DNA from 3 places in the Pseudomonas sp. B392_1p genome. Region 1 is predicted to be linked to each of the others. Evidence: predicted binding sites of a transcription regulator. Region 1 holds the regulator's gene; each other region holds the start of a gene.
What was found. The regulator sigma-54, encoded in region 1, starts transcription at its own class of promoters, with help from an activator protein. The targets are predictions, from matches to a motif close to ANTGGCATNNANNTTGCTNT.
Positions count from the first base shown of each region.

Region 1 (5,037 bases):
GTATTTGATTAATTGGCGATCCAGCTTGTCGACCAAGAGGTCGATGGCTGCGTACATATCATCGTGTTCGGCAGTGCCCACGATTTCGCCACCGGCAACATGCAGTGTGGCGTCGATTTTTTGCTTCAGTTTTTCCACTTGCAGTATCACCTGTACGTTGGTGATACGGTCGAAGTGGCGCTCCAGTCGGGTGAATTTGTCGTCGATATAATCGCGCAGGGCGTCGGTCACTACCAGTTGGTGTCCACTGATGTTGACTTGCATACCGTATTCTCCTTCTTGCCGCGTGGATGGCGCAGACCAAGGGCCTGCAGCCGGAACACTGTGGCTTGGGCGACTTGCGCAGACATGGACGGTTGTCGGTCCTGCACCAGCCTGTCCCCCAAGAGCTTGCTACATCAGTCGCTTGCGTTCACTGGACGGTGCGATCCCCATGGATTCGCGGTACTTGGCTACCGTGCGCCGGGCGACTTGAATACCTTGTGCTTCCAGTAGACCAGCGATCTTGCTGTCACTCAATGGCTTTTTGGCGTTTTCCGCCGCGACCAGCTTTTTGATGATGGCGCGGATCGCGGTGGATGAACATTCTCCGCCTTCGGCGGTGCTCACGTGGCTGGAAAAGAAGTATTTCAGTTCGTAAATACCACGCGGGGTGTGCATGAATTTTTGTGTGGTGACCCGCGAGATGGTCGACTCATGCATGCCCACCGCTTCGGCAATGTCATGCAGGACCAGGGGCTTCATCGCTTCGTCGCCGTATTCGAGAAAGCCGCGCTGATGCTCGACGATCTGCGTGGCCACTTTCATCAAGGTTTCATTGCGGCTTTGCAGGCTCTTGATGAACCAGCGCGCTTCCTGCAATTGGTTGCGCATGAAGGTGTTGTCCGTACTGGTATCGGCGCGCCGCACGAAGCCTGCGTATTGCGGGTTGACGCGCAGACGCGGCACGGATTCCTGATTCAGCTCCACCAGCCAGCGATCGTTGTGCTTGCGCACGATCACGTCCGGCACGATGTATTCCGGTTCGCTGGCTTCGATTTGCGAGCCGGGACGCGGGTTGAGGCTCTGGATCAATTCAACTACCTGGCGTAGCTCATCCTCCTTGAGCTTGAGGCGGCGCATCAGCAGGGCATAGTCGCGGCTACCCAGCAGCTCGAGGTGATCGCCGACCAGGCGCTGGGCTTCGACAAGCCAGGGAGTGCTGTTCGGCAATTGGCGCAGTTGCAGCAGCAGGCATTCGCGCAGGTCGCGCGCGGCCACACCGGCGGGCTCGAAGTGTTGCAGACGACGCAGAACGGTTTCGATTTCATCGAGCTCGATGTCCAGCTCCGGGTCGAAGGCGGCGAGCACTTCCTCCAGGGATTCCTCCAGATACCCCTGGTCGTTGATGCAGTCGATCAAGGTTTCGGCGATCAACCGGTCGGTATTGGACATGGGCGCCAGGTTGAGCTGCCAGAGCAGGTGCGTTTGCAGGCTTTCGCCTGGCGCGGTGCGCGAGGTGAAGTCCCACTCTTCGTCATCATTACTCGGCAGGCTGCTGGCGCTGGTCTGGTAGACGTCTTCCCAGGCGGTATCCACAGGCAGCTCGTTGGGAATCCGTTCATTCCACTCGCCACCGTCATCAAGGTTTTCAACCGTGGGAATGCTGCTTTCCTGAAGGGCTATTTCCTGGCTGCCAGGGTTGGGCAGTTCGTCGCCGTCGGCCAGCGGGTCGGCGTTGTCAAAATCCTCCCCCTCCTCCTGACGTTCGAGCATCGGATTAGATTCCAGGGCTTCCTGGATTTCCTGCTGGAGATCCAGAGTAGACAGTTGCAGAAGTCGTATGGCCTGTTGCAGCTGCGGGGTCATCGTCAGCTGCTGGCCCATCTTGAGAACGAGCGATGGTTTCATGGCAGACCTTGATTGCCGGCGTCTAAGCGCCATCCACTAGCGGGCGCCGCAGCGCCATGGAAGCAAATTATATGCCTGATATTTCTTGGGAATTCCAGTATCTGATATTACGGACTGAGCACGGCATCAATCAGAGTCGGAATTCGTGGCCCAGATAGACTTCCTTAACCAACTGGTTGGCCAGGATGCTTTGCGCATCGCCCTCGGCGATCAGGCGACCGTCGCTGACGATATAGGCGGTTTCGCAAATGTCCAGCGTTTCGCGAACGTTGTGATCGGTGATCAATACGCCGATTCCCTTGGCCTTGAGATGGTGAATAATTTGCTTGATATCGCCCACCGAGATCGGGTCGACGCCGGCAAACGGCTCGTCGAGAAGGATGAACTTGGGCGCTGTGGCCAGCGCGCGGGCAATTTCCACACGCCGCCGTTCTCCACCGGAAAGGCTCATGCCCAAGCTGTCGCGGATGTGGGTGATGTGGAATTCTTGCAGCAGGCTCTCCAGCTCCTCTTGCCGGCCCTGGGCATCGAGGTCCTTGCGGGTTTCCAGGATGGCGAGAATGTTATTGGTCACGGTCAGCTTGCGAAAGATCGATGCTTCCTGTGGCAGATAGCCGATCCCGGCACGGGCGCGGCCGTGCATGGAATGATGGCTGACGTCACGGTCGTCGATCAGCACGCGGCCCTGGTCGGCGCGCACCAGGCCGACGATCATGTAAAAAGTGGTAGTCTTGCCGGCGCCGTTGGGGCCGAGCAAACCGACGATCTGGCCGCTGTTGATGGTCAGGCTGACATCGCGAACCACTTGGCGCTTCTTGTAACTCTTGGCCAGATGCTGGGCGGTGAGGGTGGCCATTATTCGGACTGCTCTCCAGGAGTTTTCTTGCGCGGCTGGATGACCATGTCGATCCGGGGCTGCGGGGTGGTGATGGTATCGCCGGTGGCGCGCCCGGCATTGACGACCTGGGTTGCCGTGTCATAGATGATCTTTTCGCCTTCGAAGGTGTTGCCTTCCTGGATGACCTTGGCCTGGTCGATCAGCACGATGCGCTCGTTGCTGGCGAAGTACTGAATAGTGCGACCGTAGGCTTGCACGATGGACTTGCCGGCCTCAGGCAACTGCTCATAGTAGGCAAGCTTGCCGACGGCAGTGAAACGCTCGATATCGCCCAGTGTGTTCTGGTTGATGGTTACGGTGTCGCCGGTGATCTTCAGCGTGCCCTGGGTAATCACCACATCACCCCGGTAAATCGCCACGCCTTTTTTGTCATCCAGCTCAGCGCTGTCAGCCTGGATGTGGATGGGCTGGTCACGGTCCGAGGGCAGTGCCCAGGCTGCTGTGCTGCCCAGCGCGGCGGACAGGCAAAGCAGGAGGTGGAGAGGGTTAACGAACCTCATGTTGGCCTCTTACGTTGGAGAGCAGGAGCATCCTGCCTTCATTCAGATACGCTTTCATGCCTTGTCCCGTGGTGACGCCATTGGCGGCCTCGATTCTGACAGCTTGTTGGGTTTCGGCGTATTCCCGCTCCGGAAAGACGGTCATGCGGCTGGTGGTCAGCAGGGTATGGCGGCCCTTGGCATCGGTGCGCTCAGTGCGTACGTTGTCGATCAACTCGACCTCGGTGCCCTGCGGGCTGACTTCGCCCCGCTCGCTGCGTACGTGCCAGGGCAGTTCGCCGTCGCGGTACAGCAACAGGTCGGGCTTCTCCAGCAAGGTGATGTCGCTGATCTTCAAGTGATCAAGGCGCACGCTGGTCATTTCGTAACGCAGGGTGCCGTCGGCATGGAACTGTTGCGACCTGGCATTCTCGACGAAGAAATCGATGGGATTCTCTTCGGTGTCGGTCACCGGTTGGTCGAGAAACTGGTGGGGAACGATGTTCCAGTACCCCACGGCAGCGAGCAGCAGGGCAGCGATGATCAGGGGCAGAAGATTACGCAGCTTGCGCAGCATGGTGTTCCCTACAGGTAGGCTGACTGGGCGGCTTCGAGGCTGCCCTGGGCGCCCATGATCAGTTCACAGAACTCCCGCGCCGCACCTTCGCCACCGCGTGCCCGGGTTACGCCGTGGGCATGTTCGCGAACGAAGGGATCGGCGCTGGCCACGGCCATGCCCAGGCCGACACGTCGAATCACCGGCAGGTCGGGCAGGTCGTCGCCCAGATAAGCGACCTGCTCATAATGGAGTCCCAGTTCGCCGAGCAGTTCATCCAGCACTGCCAGTTTGTCTTCACGGCCCTGGTAGAGGTGGGGGATGCCCAGGTCCCGTGCGCGGCGTTCGACTACCGGTGTGGTGCGGCCGGTAATGATCGCGGTGCGTACGCCTGACTTCATCAGCATCTTGATGCCATGCCCGTCGAGGGTGTTGAACGTCTTGAATTCGCTGCCGTCGGTGAGGAAATACAAACGGCCATCGGTGAGCACGCCGTCGACATCAAAAATCGCCAGCTTGATGCGTTGGGCGCGTTGCTGCAGATCAGCGTTCATTACAGTACTCCCGCACGTAACAAGTCATGCATGTTCAGGGCGCCGATGGGCATGCCCTGGGCGTCGATGACCACCAAGCCATTGATCTTGTGGTCTTCCATGATTTTCAGCGCTTCGGCGGCGAGCATGTCGGCGCGAGCGGTCTTGCCAGGGCTGGTCATCACTTCGTCGATGCCGGTATTGCGCACATCGATGCCCTTGTCCAGGGTGCGGCGCAGGTCGCCGTCGGTAAAGACTCCAGCCAGACGGCCACCGGCCTCAAGCACCAGGGTCATGCCCAGGCCTTTCTGCGTCATTTCCAGCAGCGCTTCGCGCAGCGAAGTGCCTCGCTGTACGCGAGGAAGTGCGTCGCCGGAATGCATTACATGCTCGACCTTGAGCAGCAGACGACGGCCGAGGGCGCCGCCTGGGTGTGAAAACGCGAAGTCTTCGGCGGTAAAACCCCGGGCTTCCAGCAAGGCGATGGCCAGGGCGTCGCCCAGGACCAGGGAAACGGTAGTCGACGAGGTAGGCGCCAGATTCAACGGGCAGGCTTCCTGGGTGACGCTGGCGTCGAGGTTGACCGCGGCGGCTTGGGCCAGCGGCGAATCGGCTTTGCCGGTCATGCTGATCAGGGTGATACCCAGGCGTTTGATCAGCGGCAGCAAAGTAACGATTTCG
Region 1 is NZ_JBQPXM010000008.1:107,983-113,019, forward strand. Features, by position in the region: gene hpf (ribosome hibernation-promoting factor, HPF/YfiA family) at 1-264, opposite strand, end outside; gene ACTV8E_RS12945 (RNA polymerase factor sigma-54) at 394-1,890, opposite strand; gene lptB (LPS export ABC transporter ATP-binding protein) at 2,021-2,746, opposite strand; gene lptA (lipopolysaccharide transport periplasmic protein LptA) at 2,746-3,288, opposite strand; gene lptC (LPS export ABC transporter periplasmic protein LptC) at 3,275-3,844, opposite strand; gene ACTV8E_RS12965 (KdsC family phosphatase) at 3,853-4,377, opposite strand; gene ACTV8E_RS12970 (KpsF/GutQ family sugar-phosphate isomerase) at 4,377-5,037, opposite strand, start outside.

Region 2 (5,037 bases), on a different contig from region 1:
GATGCTGGTATTGCCGACTTCCATGGAAATGGTCACTGGAATGTCCAGAATCACTTCCAGGTTCGGTCCTTCCATGCTTGTAGGGCCGTCTGCGCGCGGTGGCGTATCGAACGCTTCAATCGGCGCACGCGGTGCGGCCGGACGGGCATCGGCGAGCATGCTGTCGATGCTGCCCTGATCGGCGGCAGACTCGGCCAGGGCGGCGGCCCATTCATCGGCCTGCGCCTGATCCTCTGGGCTCATCGGGGTGTCATTTGCCATGGGGATTACCTCAGTCGGCTGTCTTGGCTGGCCTTCCCCGCAGGGGCGTTCGGAAGGCAGTTCAAATAGGGTCGCGCCGCCTCAACCAGCGCGGCTAAGTCACTCAGCGTGAGCGTTGCAGTGGTTCGATCACCTGCAGGGCAAGTTTGTCTTTGTGGGAGCCAAGCTTGACCTTGAAGGCCGGCACGCCGTTGGCGCGCATCAGGATGTGCTCCGGCGCGTCCACCGGAATCACATCACCTGGCTGCATGTGCAGGATGTCGCGCACCTTGAGCTGGCGGTGCGCCACGGTGGCGGACAGCGGCACGTTGACGTCGAGGATGTCCTCGCGCAGGGCCTTGGACCAGCGCTCGTCCTGATCAGCGACATCGGACTGGAAGCCGGCGTCGAGCATTTCGCGGATTGGCTCGATCATCGAATAGGGCATGGTTACATGCAGGTCGCCGCCGCCGCCGTCCAGTTCGATGTGGAACGTGGACACCACCACCACTTCGCTGGGGCTGACGATGTTGGCGATGGCCGGGTTGACCTCCGAGTTGAGGTACTCGAAATCCACGTCCAGCAGGGCGTGCCAGGCTTCCTTCAAGTCGATGAACGCCTGATCCAGCACCATGCGCACCACCCGCAGTTCAGTGGGGGTGAATTCGCGGCCCTCGATCTTGGCGTGACGCCCATCGCCGCCGAAGAAGTTATCCACCAGCTTGAACACCAAGCGCGAGTCGAGGATGAACAGCGCGATGCCGCGCAGCGGCTTCATCTTCACCAGGTTGAGGCTGGTCGGTACGTACAGGGAATGTACGTACTCGCCGAACTTCATCACCTGTACGCCGCCCACCGCGACATCCGCGGAGCGGCGCAACAGGTTGAACATGCTGACTCGGGTGTAGCGGGCAAAACGCTCGTTGACCATTTCCAGGGTCGGCATGCGTCCACGGACGATACGGTCCTGGCTGGTCAGGTCGTAGCTCTTGACGCTCCCCTTGGTGGCCAGGTCTTCGGTATCGACGAGACCATCGTCGACGCCATGCAACAGGGCGTCGATTTCATCTTGTGACAGCAGGTCAGTAGCCATCTAAACGTCCTACTGCAATACGAAATTAGTGAACAACACCTGCTCGATGACCGGCTTGCCAAGATGCTGGCGAGCCAGATCCTGGACGTGCAGAGTGGCCAGTTGGCGCAGGGTCTCTTTGCCGGAGGCCGTCAGCAAGGCATCGAAGTCCTGGGAAGAGAAGAGCATGACCAGTTGGTTGCGCAGCACCGGCAGATGCTCTTTGAGCGCGGCCATCCCGTCGCGGTCGCGGCCCATCAGCGCCACGCTGGCCTGCAGATAACGCTGGCGGCCTTGGCGATTGAAATTCGCCACGAAAGGATCCTTCAGCTCCTCGTAGATCGAGCCTTTGTCGATCAGGCGCGCCGCCTCTTCGGTTGGGCCGCCGATCTTGCTGGTCACCACATACCACGTCACCCCAACCGAGACAGCTATTGCTAGCAGCAGCGCCAGCGCACCGAAAATAATCAGCGGCAGCTTGTTCGTTTGCGAGCCACGAGGTCCAGTTTTCTTAGTCATGCCAAATATCCGTCACCGACCGGTGCTCACACCATCCAAGCCAGCGAGGGAGCAAGTCTTATGCCAGTTTTTTGATGTTGTTCACGGTTTGTCGCGGTAGATACCGTGCCATTGGGGGTGTGGCGTCACTCGCCGTATGGGCAGGCTGGATCAGTCAGAGCTGAACGAGTTGCCCGCCGGTTGCGTGTCCGGCGGGCTGCCCGGATGACTGGGTAGATCCGTTTCCACACCCTGTCACGAGGCCGTTCGCAAGGCAGCTTTCGCTAAAACGAATGACCTTCGATGGAGTCTTAGGCGTAGAAATCAATCAGCCCGCGTCCCGAGTTCAGTGCGGTGGTGGCGACCGTCAGGTCATCCACGTCCGCATGTTCTTCACCTCCTGCGGCAATGCCTCGGCTGCCACTTCGCTCGTCGGTTTGCCGATCATCGCGGGCCAGGGATTGGTCGGAGACGTTGACATCCACCAGGTTCATGCCCTGCTGGTTGAACATGTCACGCAGGCGCTGCAATTGGCCTTCCAGCGCGTCACGCACGCCGGCATGTGGGCTGGCGAAGCTCACCTGGGTCTGTTCCTGATTAAGGCTGATGCGCACCTCCAGGCGGCCCAGTTCGGCGGGGTCCAGCTGGATTTCGGCGGACTTGAGGTTCTGGCTGGACAGCCACATCACCCGCTCCACCACCGCTTCGCTCCAGCCGTTCTGGCTCATCGACAGCGGTTGCTGCGGAACGGCGGCGGCCTCACGTGCTGCGGTTGCGGTGTTCGCCTGGCTAACCGCCTGTGTCAAAGGGTTGACACTGCTGGGGGCTGTTTCGCCACGCAGCTCACTGGCGGCGGCAGATGCGGCGCGGCCGACAGTGCTGGTGTCCAGCTCCCGCGAGAACTGCCCAAGGCGCAGCTCGCTGTCCGGCAACTCCGTGCTGCTTTCGGCCAGTGTCGGTTCAGAAGAGGCGAGGCGGCTTGTTGCGGCGCGTTGTTCCGCAATGGTCGTTTGCGCGGAGCTCGCCCGACCGTTAGCGGACGATGGGGCAGGTAAAGCCGCGGTTTGCACGGTCGGGGCTATGGCCGCTGCTACGGCAACCAGTTCGTCAGGCTGCGCTTCTGCGGCTGCTTGTTCAGCCGCGGCAAGGGCCTCGGCGTCAGCGTCGGCGACAAGACGGTTCTGCACAGCCTGCGCTGCTTCGTCTGTTGCCGCAGTGACCGCTTCAGCGGTTGTCGGATCGACCGGTGCCTCGGGGTCGCGCTCGAACAGCATCAGCGATTCCAACTGCACATCCTCTGGTGGCAGCTCGGTCGGCAACTCCTTGCCGGTATCGGCAAGCAACTGCTGCTCGCGGACGGCTTTGTCCGTAGCGTCCTGAGCCGTTTCGGCTGTTTCGGCCGGTTTGGCTGCGGCAGGGGCCGGGGTGGTATCGCGCTCGCGGGCATACAGCTCGGCAAAGCTGCCGTTCTCGGCCTTACCAGCTGCGGCGCCGCTATCTGGCGACTTGCCCGTACCTATCGCCGCGCGCGCCGACGGGCTGCCTTGCAGAAAAAGTTCAGCGCCAAGGGCCATGGTGCACTCCACAAATAATTCAAACTTGCAGGGGGAGTAGCAAGGGGTGGGCCAACTCGGGAAAGCCTGCGTCGGGCTTGCCGAGAACACCCTGTGTCGCTGCGCAAAAAGGAAGGTGTTTCCCCGCAGGTTCGACATGACAAATCCAGCGTCGCTCGTTAACATGCCGACCCGCCGCCGCACTGCCGGCAGCAACGCGTCTGTCCCCTTAGTTCAACGGATAGAATAAGCCCCTCCTAAGGGCTAGATGCTGGTTCGATTCCAGCAGGGGACGCCATCAGCTCTTCCGCTGACTTCCACTCAACCGCTCTAAATCGCTGCTTTCAAGCAAAAAAGCGATTTTTTGAGTTTCGGCATTCCAGTCGCTTCCAAAAATTCTAGGGGTGCGTTTAGGGGTATTTCGCTCGGTTCGACAAATGAGGTCGTACCCCCCATGGCACGGAAAGTCGCCCCCTGTCCGATGCGCAATGCCGCGCAGCCAATCCTCAGACTGTCTGGAACACCAACAACAGGCCCGTTGCGGTCAGCAAGGTGTAGACCATCTGCCGAAAGCGCTGCTCGTTGATCCGCTGATGCAAATAGTCGCCGGCTATTACGCCGGCCAGCAGTAGCGGCGTGAACGACAATAGGCGTGGCAGTTCCGCAATCAACCGGCCTTCGAGCAGCAGCAGTAGGCTGAGGCTGGTGTTGAGCGAGAACCAGACGCACAGCAGGGTGGCCCGTAATTGACGCTTATCCAGCGGGGTGCCGGCCATGGCATAGACCAGCAGTGGGCCGCCGGAGGCGAACAGGCCGTGGGTGATGCCGGCGCCCAGGGTCAGCAGGCGGCCGAACCAGTTGGGATGCGGCGGTACGGTGGTGCCGCGCTGGATGCGCCACAGTTCCCGGGCGGCGAACCAGATGATCATCAAGCCGAGCAGCAGTTTCAGCAGGTCGGCGGCGAGCCAGTTATGCAGCATGAAACCGATCAGGGTGCCGCCGAGCATCAGCGGCAGGATGACCTTGAGTAACAGCGCTCGGTCGATGTGCTGGCGGTTGCGCCAGGCCAGAAACCCGCTCATCAGCACATTAAGCGGTACGAGCACCGGGAGCAGTTCCGGGAGCGGCAATAACAGCGCGCCCAGCGACAGGGCGATGACCAGACTGCCGAATCCGGTGATGGCTTCGATGGTGTAGGCAATGAGTACGAACAGGGCAATCCACAGCCAAGGATCGATCATGCCTTGCGTGCTCCGCTGCGCTGCGCGTAATACTCGAACGTTTCCGCCGAGGTCTTGCGCAGCGGGTAGCCGAACTCTTCCTTCAGCCGTCGGTTGCTCAATACCGGCCTGTATTGCAGAAACTTCACCTGCGCCGGGCTGGTGGGTTTGCCGCGCCATTGAGCCAGTTGCAGGGCGATCTTCACCAGCCAGACCGGGAGCGTCCGCAGCGGTTTGTTCAACCGGGCGGCGATTTCCCGCATGCTCAGGGCGCCGTCGCCGGCCATGTTGTAGGTGCCGGTCTTGCCTTGGCGCAACCCCATTTCCATGGCGCCGATCACATCCTGATCCCAGATGAACACAAAGGGCGAATCGCTGCCCTTGAGCGAGAGGATGCGCGGCGCCATGAACAGGTCGGTGATCTGGTTGCGGGTGTCGGCGCCGAGAACGGTGC
Region 2 is NZ_JBQPXM010000014.1:14,855-19,891, reverse strand. Features, by position in the region: gene fliN (flagellar motor switch protein FliN) at 1-261, opposite strand, end outside; gene fliM (flagellar motor switch protein FliM) at 365-1,333, opposite strand; gene ACTV8E_RS17680 (flagellar basal body-associated FliL family protein) at 1,343-1,831, opposite strand; gene ACTV8E_RS17675 (flagellar hook-length control protein FliK) at 2,122-3,384, opposite strand; tRNA gene ACTV8E_RS17670 (tRNA-Arg) at 3,587-3,661, shown strand; gene ACTV8E_RS17665 (TSUP family transporter) at 3,870-4,604, opposite strand; gene ACTV8E_RS17660 (SDR family oxidoreductase) at 4,601-5,037, opposite strand, start outside.
Region 2: a site for sigma-54 is predicted at 1,880-1,899, ahead of ACTV8E_RS17680 (flagellar basal body-associated FliL family protein). Genes of this name have one in related genera too.

Region 3 (5,037 bases), on a different contig from region 1:
CCAGGAGGCTGTGAAGTTCGATGGCACCGTTTATACGTTGGGCGGCAACAACGACACCCGCAAGGTCGCCGTGGCCAATGGCGTGCTGCTCGATGATAATGTCACCGCCGAAACGGTGTTGGGCACCAATGTGGATCTGCTCAACAAGCTGCACGAGGCCGTGGCTTCCATGAAGGATGCCACGCTCGATCCAGCGGTAGTTCGCACCAGCATTACCGACGCAATCGTGGCGCTGGATAGCAGCCATGATGCTCTACTGATGAATGTCACCGAACTCGGTGGCCGGCAAAACACGCTGACTCTGCTTGCCAACAGCCAGGCGGATATTTCCCTGGTCAATGAGAAAATCGAAGGTGAATTGTCGCGCTTCGATTATTCTCTCGGTTCGCTAGAGCTGGCCAATTACCAGATGGCCATACAGGCCACGCAAAAAACCTATGCCAAGCTCACTGGAATGTCGCTGTTCGACCTGCTTTAAGGAATAAGGGGACACTATGAAGGTTGTCGATAAACAACTGCCAGCCGTCACGCCGTTCGACCTGGATCGTCGCACGGCGGACCTCAAGGGTGTCCCCGTACAACGTCAGAGCCGCGCGCAGCCTGTCCAGCGCGAAACTCGCACCAGCGAGCGGGCGCCACGCCAGAGCAGCACCTACAGCCTGCAACTCAACCAGCAGTTGTCTTCCATCCAGTCGGCCAACAGCTACCTGAATGAAGTGCAGAGCCGGCTCAGTCAGCTCAAGCTCAAGTTGAGCGCCGAGGTCAGCGCGGCCTCCAGCCAGTCAGTTAGCCGTCAGCAAGCGCGCGAAGCGCTGCAGAAGGTTAACGCAATCCTCGACCAGCGCAGCCGTAACACCGGCAATGTGCTCGATGCCAGTTTCCAGCTGAAACTGAATGAGCCGGTGCGCATTCGCTTCAGCCTGCAGGGGCTGGAAAACATCGAGCAGGTGCGCGCCTCGGGCCAGGAAACCCTAGTATTCAGCGCCGGGCGCCAGCTCAGCGAACCTTTGGCGGTGGTCCTCGATGACGGTATGAGCGTCGAGCAAACCTTGCGCCGTTTCAACTTGCCCCTCAACCAGGCGGGACTGCGCGCGGAAATCGATCCGGACGGCTCGCTGAAATTCTCCGCTCGTGAAAGCGACTGGACTGCGCTGCGCGACGAGCTGGCGGTGCAGGGTGAGGGCAAGCTGTTTGCCAAGGGCCACTATGCGCGAGTGGAAAGCGCCGAAGATGGTCTGCTCGGTCTGCCAAGCGAATCTGCCCTGGAGTCAGTGCGCGAAATGCGCCAGATCCTCGACAGCGTGGTCAGTGCCTTGGACCGGGTCACCCAACTGCGTGAACAGATCCGCGAGCGGGAGTCGGATATACGCCTATTTCTAGCCGAGCACCTGCAAGATGATGAGCGCCAGTGGGCGCAAACCTACGTCGAAGCACTGAACGAAGTCATGCATCGTGGGCCGGTCAATTATGTCAGCCAGGCCCAGGTCGTCGTCAGCCAAGCCAACCTGACCCGCTACAGCGTAGTCAGCCTGTTGTCCTGATCCTGCAGGCGCCATAGCCTGGCGCCCTCGCTCATGAATGCTCTCTACTGATTCTGCGGCGCCGGCTGCTGCTGGGTGATGCAATGGATATTGCCCCCGCCCAGCAGGATTTCCCGCCCAGGCACCATGACCACTCGGTGCTCAGGGAATAAGCGCTGCAGGATGGCTTCAGCTTGCGCATCCATTGGGTCATCAAAGCTTGGAGCGATGATCCCACCGTTGACGATCAGAAAGTTCACATAGGAACCGGCCAGGCGGATCGACGGGTCGCGCGGCTGGCTGCCCGTAACCGTCTGGACACCGGCGCATTCCTCTTCAGTGGCATAAATGGGGCCGGGGATCGGTATCTTGTGGATCGTCAGTGCACGTCCTTGCGCATCAAGCGTGTCGTTGAGTACATCCCAGGCGGTGCGACAGCGTGGATAGTTAGGATCCTGCGCATCGTCGGTCCAGGCCAGCAGCACCTCGCCGGGACCCACGAAGCAGCAAAAATTGTCGACGTGCCCATCGGTTTCGTCGTTGTACAGGCCTTCCGGCAACCAGATGATCTTGTCGACTGCCAGATGCTCGCTGAGCAGCGTCTCGATCTGAGTACGGTTCAGGTGAGGGTTGCGGTTCGGGTTGAGCAGGCATTCTTCGGTGGTGATCAGTGTGCCCTGACCATCAACGTGAATGGCGCCACCTTCCAGCACGAAGTCGGCGGTGCGGTAACGATCCTGGCGCTCAATCTGCAAAATCTTCTTGGCGACCTGTTGGTCGCGGTCCCAGGGTGCATACAGACCGCCGTTGAAGCCGCCCCAGGCGTTGAAATCCCAATGCACACCGCGCACGTCGCCTTGGGTATTGCATACGAACGTTGGCCCAGTATCGCGTACCCAGGCATCGTCACTGCTGAGTTCTACAACGCGGATGTTGGCATGCTCCAACTGCATACAGGCATTGGCGTACTGGCCGGCAGACACGCCCACACTGACCGGCTCGAATTCGGCGATGGCGCGTGCCACGGCTGCGAACGCGGCCTGTGCTGGCTGGCCTCCGAGGCGCCAATTGTCGGGGCGCTCGGGCCAGATCATCCACGTCTGGTGGTGTGCTTCCCATTCGGCGGGCATACGAAAGCCATCGGCGCGAGGGCTGGTGGTCAGAGTGATCATCGGTCTTCCTTCCGTAGGGTGGGTTAACCCACCGATGAGGTCTTTATTGCAGGCAGCAGACCATCCGGGGAGATACTCGGATGGGATCTCGCCGTCGGCGATAACAGTGTGGCCCAGGTGGGCTTATGCGGATGTATAGCCGATATAAATCGATAAATGAAGCGCGCTAACGCAAGATCCTAGGGCGTGTTCTCGAGAACTGCCGATATGAATCCGTTTTCGAGGGGTTCAGTCCGCTTGACCAAGCAGGGTGGTAGGTACAGACCCAGGTAGGCGACAAAGACTCGGGCGCCTTCTTCCCGCCAGCGGGGGATGACTTCGCCGTGTTGTTGTACCGAGCGAGCATAAACACGATCGGCCAGCTCCATAGCCAGCGCAAAGACATCCAGGTCCTCGGGCAGCGGTGGTAGGGCAAAGTGCCGGTCGAACAGCGCGTGCATCAACCGGCCCAATTCCAGGTCGTGCTGCAGGTCGGCCTGGGTCACTTCTGCCTGACCATGCTGGGCCAGTATCAGTTGGCGGGCGGCGGGGTCGTCGGCATAGATGCACAGCATGCGCTGCTCAACCAGACGCGCTAAATCCTGCCAAGTCTGCAGCGATGCATGCTCAACCGGCACGGTCAGTGTGGCGCGAAAGGCGGCATGGACTTGACCTGCCAGCGACTGCAGCAACGCCGGTACGCTGGGAAAGAAGTGGTACACCGAAGAAGGCGGAATCCGGGCGCGCTCGGCCACCCCGTAGATCGTCAATCCGCTCACGCCGCAATCGGCCAGTTGGGCGCGGGCGGCGTTGTGAATGGCAGCGATGCGCGCCTGACTGCTGGCGCGGGGTTTGCGAGCGTTGACGGATGGCGGCATGCCGGAGCTCCAGGTTCGGGTGAAAGTCGGCCGAGTGGCTGGCGCAAGCGCGCTGGCGGCGTATGGGACGGTGCGTATTTTCGCTGCAAGAAGCCGCGAGCGCCTTGATGGGGTTCGCAGGCTGCCGAGTCTATGCCGATCGGGTTGTACTGGCCGTATCGGGCACGGTTCCAGTGCTGCGGTCGATAAACTCTGGTATGCGCCTCCTTACAGGTTGTACTCGAGCACTGTCTCTAGGGGCTGCGGTCCCTCATTTATTACGGCGTCAGAACCTTGGCGCTTAAGCCCTGCGGCGTTTAGGTCGCCTGTGTCTATCAAATCCACCACCAGCTGGAATGCGGAAGCGGTGTTTCCGCATCGGGCGCGCGCCGGGGTATTAGGTGCTTCGCGCGGAAGCGGAGTTTCAGCTGCAAACGGCGCTACGGCCAATTTTATACGGCATGGCGTTTTGGCATCGGAATTGCCTCCTAACCATCAAGGGGTACCAGACATGACGACTTTTGACAGTAACTACGCCTACAACATGGCCACCCAGCTGGCGGGATTCGACACCCAGACCAGCTACAGTCGCCTGGATCGCAACAAAAAGAACTACCAGGCTCAGCAGACGGCGCTCAATACGTTGAGTTCCGCCCTGAGCACCTTTCAAACCAAGCTCAGTGGCCTGAAAGGCACAGGCAGCGCCAGTTCGATGGTGCAAAACAAGGCCACGCTGAGCAGCTCGGATTACGCTACGGCGACCGTGGGCGGCAAGGCGGTGGCCGGCAGCTATCAGTTTTTCGTCAAGCAACTGGCCAGCAAGGACCAGGTTGCCCTGCAGGGCCTAAACGACAGCAACCTCGCCACTACAGGCAAGCTGACCGTCGGCCAGCCCGGTAATACGGAGGCGACTGCATTCGAGGTGAATCCGGCGGACTACGCCACGCTTGGAGAATTGGCCGCCGCCATCAACGCCAAGGCGAAGGATAGTAAAGTGGCGGTCAATGCCACGCTTGTACGCAGCGGAACCACGACCAGCCTGGTTCTGACCAGCGAAAATCCTGGCGAGAATCAGAAAATCTCCTTGATGCTCGAAGGGCAGGACGAGGCCGCAACAAAGACCACTCTGGGCAGCAAGCAGTTGTCTACCGCCCAAGACGCCGTTGTGTATATGGGAGCCAGCGAGGCCGAAGGCATTGAGCTGCGCAACTCCAGCAATACCTTCTCCAACGTCATCGATGACATCAGCCTGACCTTCACCAAGGCACACGCTGCAGGTGACCAGCCGCTGACGATCGATATCGCCCAGGACCCAAGCGCCACCAAGGCCAAGGTTCAGGAGTTCGTCGACGCCTACAACAGCCTAATGTCCACCATCAAGAGCCTGACTGCCAGCGGTTCGGAAGAATCCGAGCGTGGCGCGCTGGCCGCCGACGGTATGACCCGCGGCATCAAGAGCATGGTGGATAAGCTGATTCGCCAGAATTTCGGTGGCGAATCGCTGGTGTC
Region 3 is NZ_JBQPXM010000001.1:275,863-280,899, forward strand. Features, by position in the region: gene flgL (flagellar hook-associated protein FlgL) at 1-478, shown strand, start outside; gene ACTV8E_RS01310 (hypothetical protein) at 495-1,541, shown strand; gene aguA (agmatine deiminase) at 1,586-2,692, opposite strand; gene ACTV8E_RS01320 (TetR/AcrR family transcriptional regulator) at 2,872-3,549, opposite strand; gene fliD (flagellar filament capping protein FliD) at 4,040-5,037, shown strand, end outside.
Region 3: a site for sigma-54 is predicted at 3,997-4,016, ahead of fliD (flagellar filament capping protein FliD). Genes of this name have one in related genera too.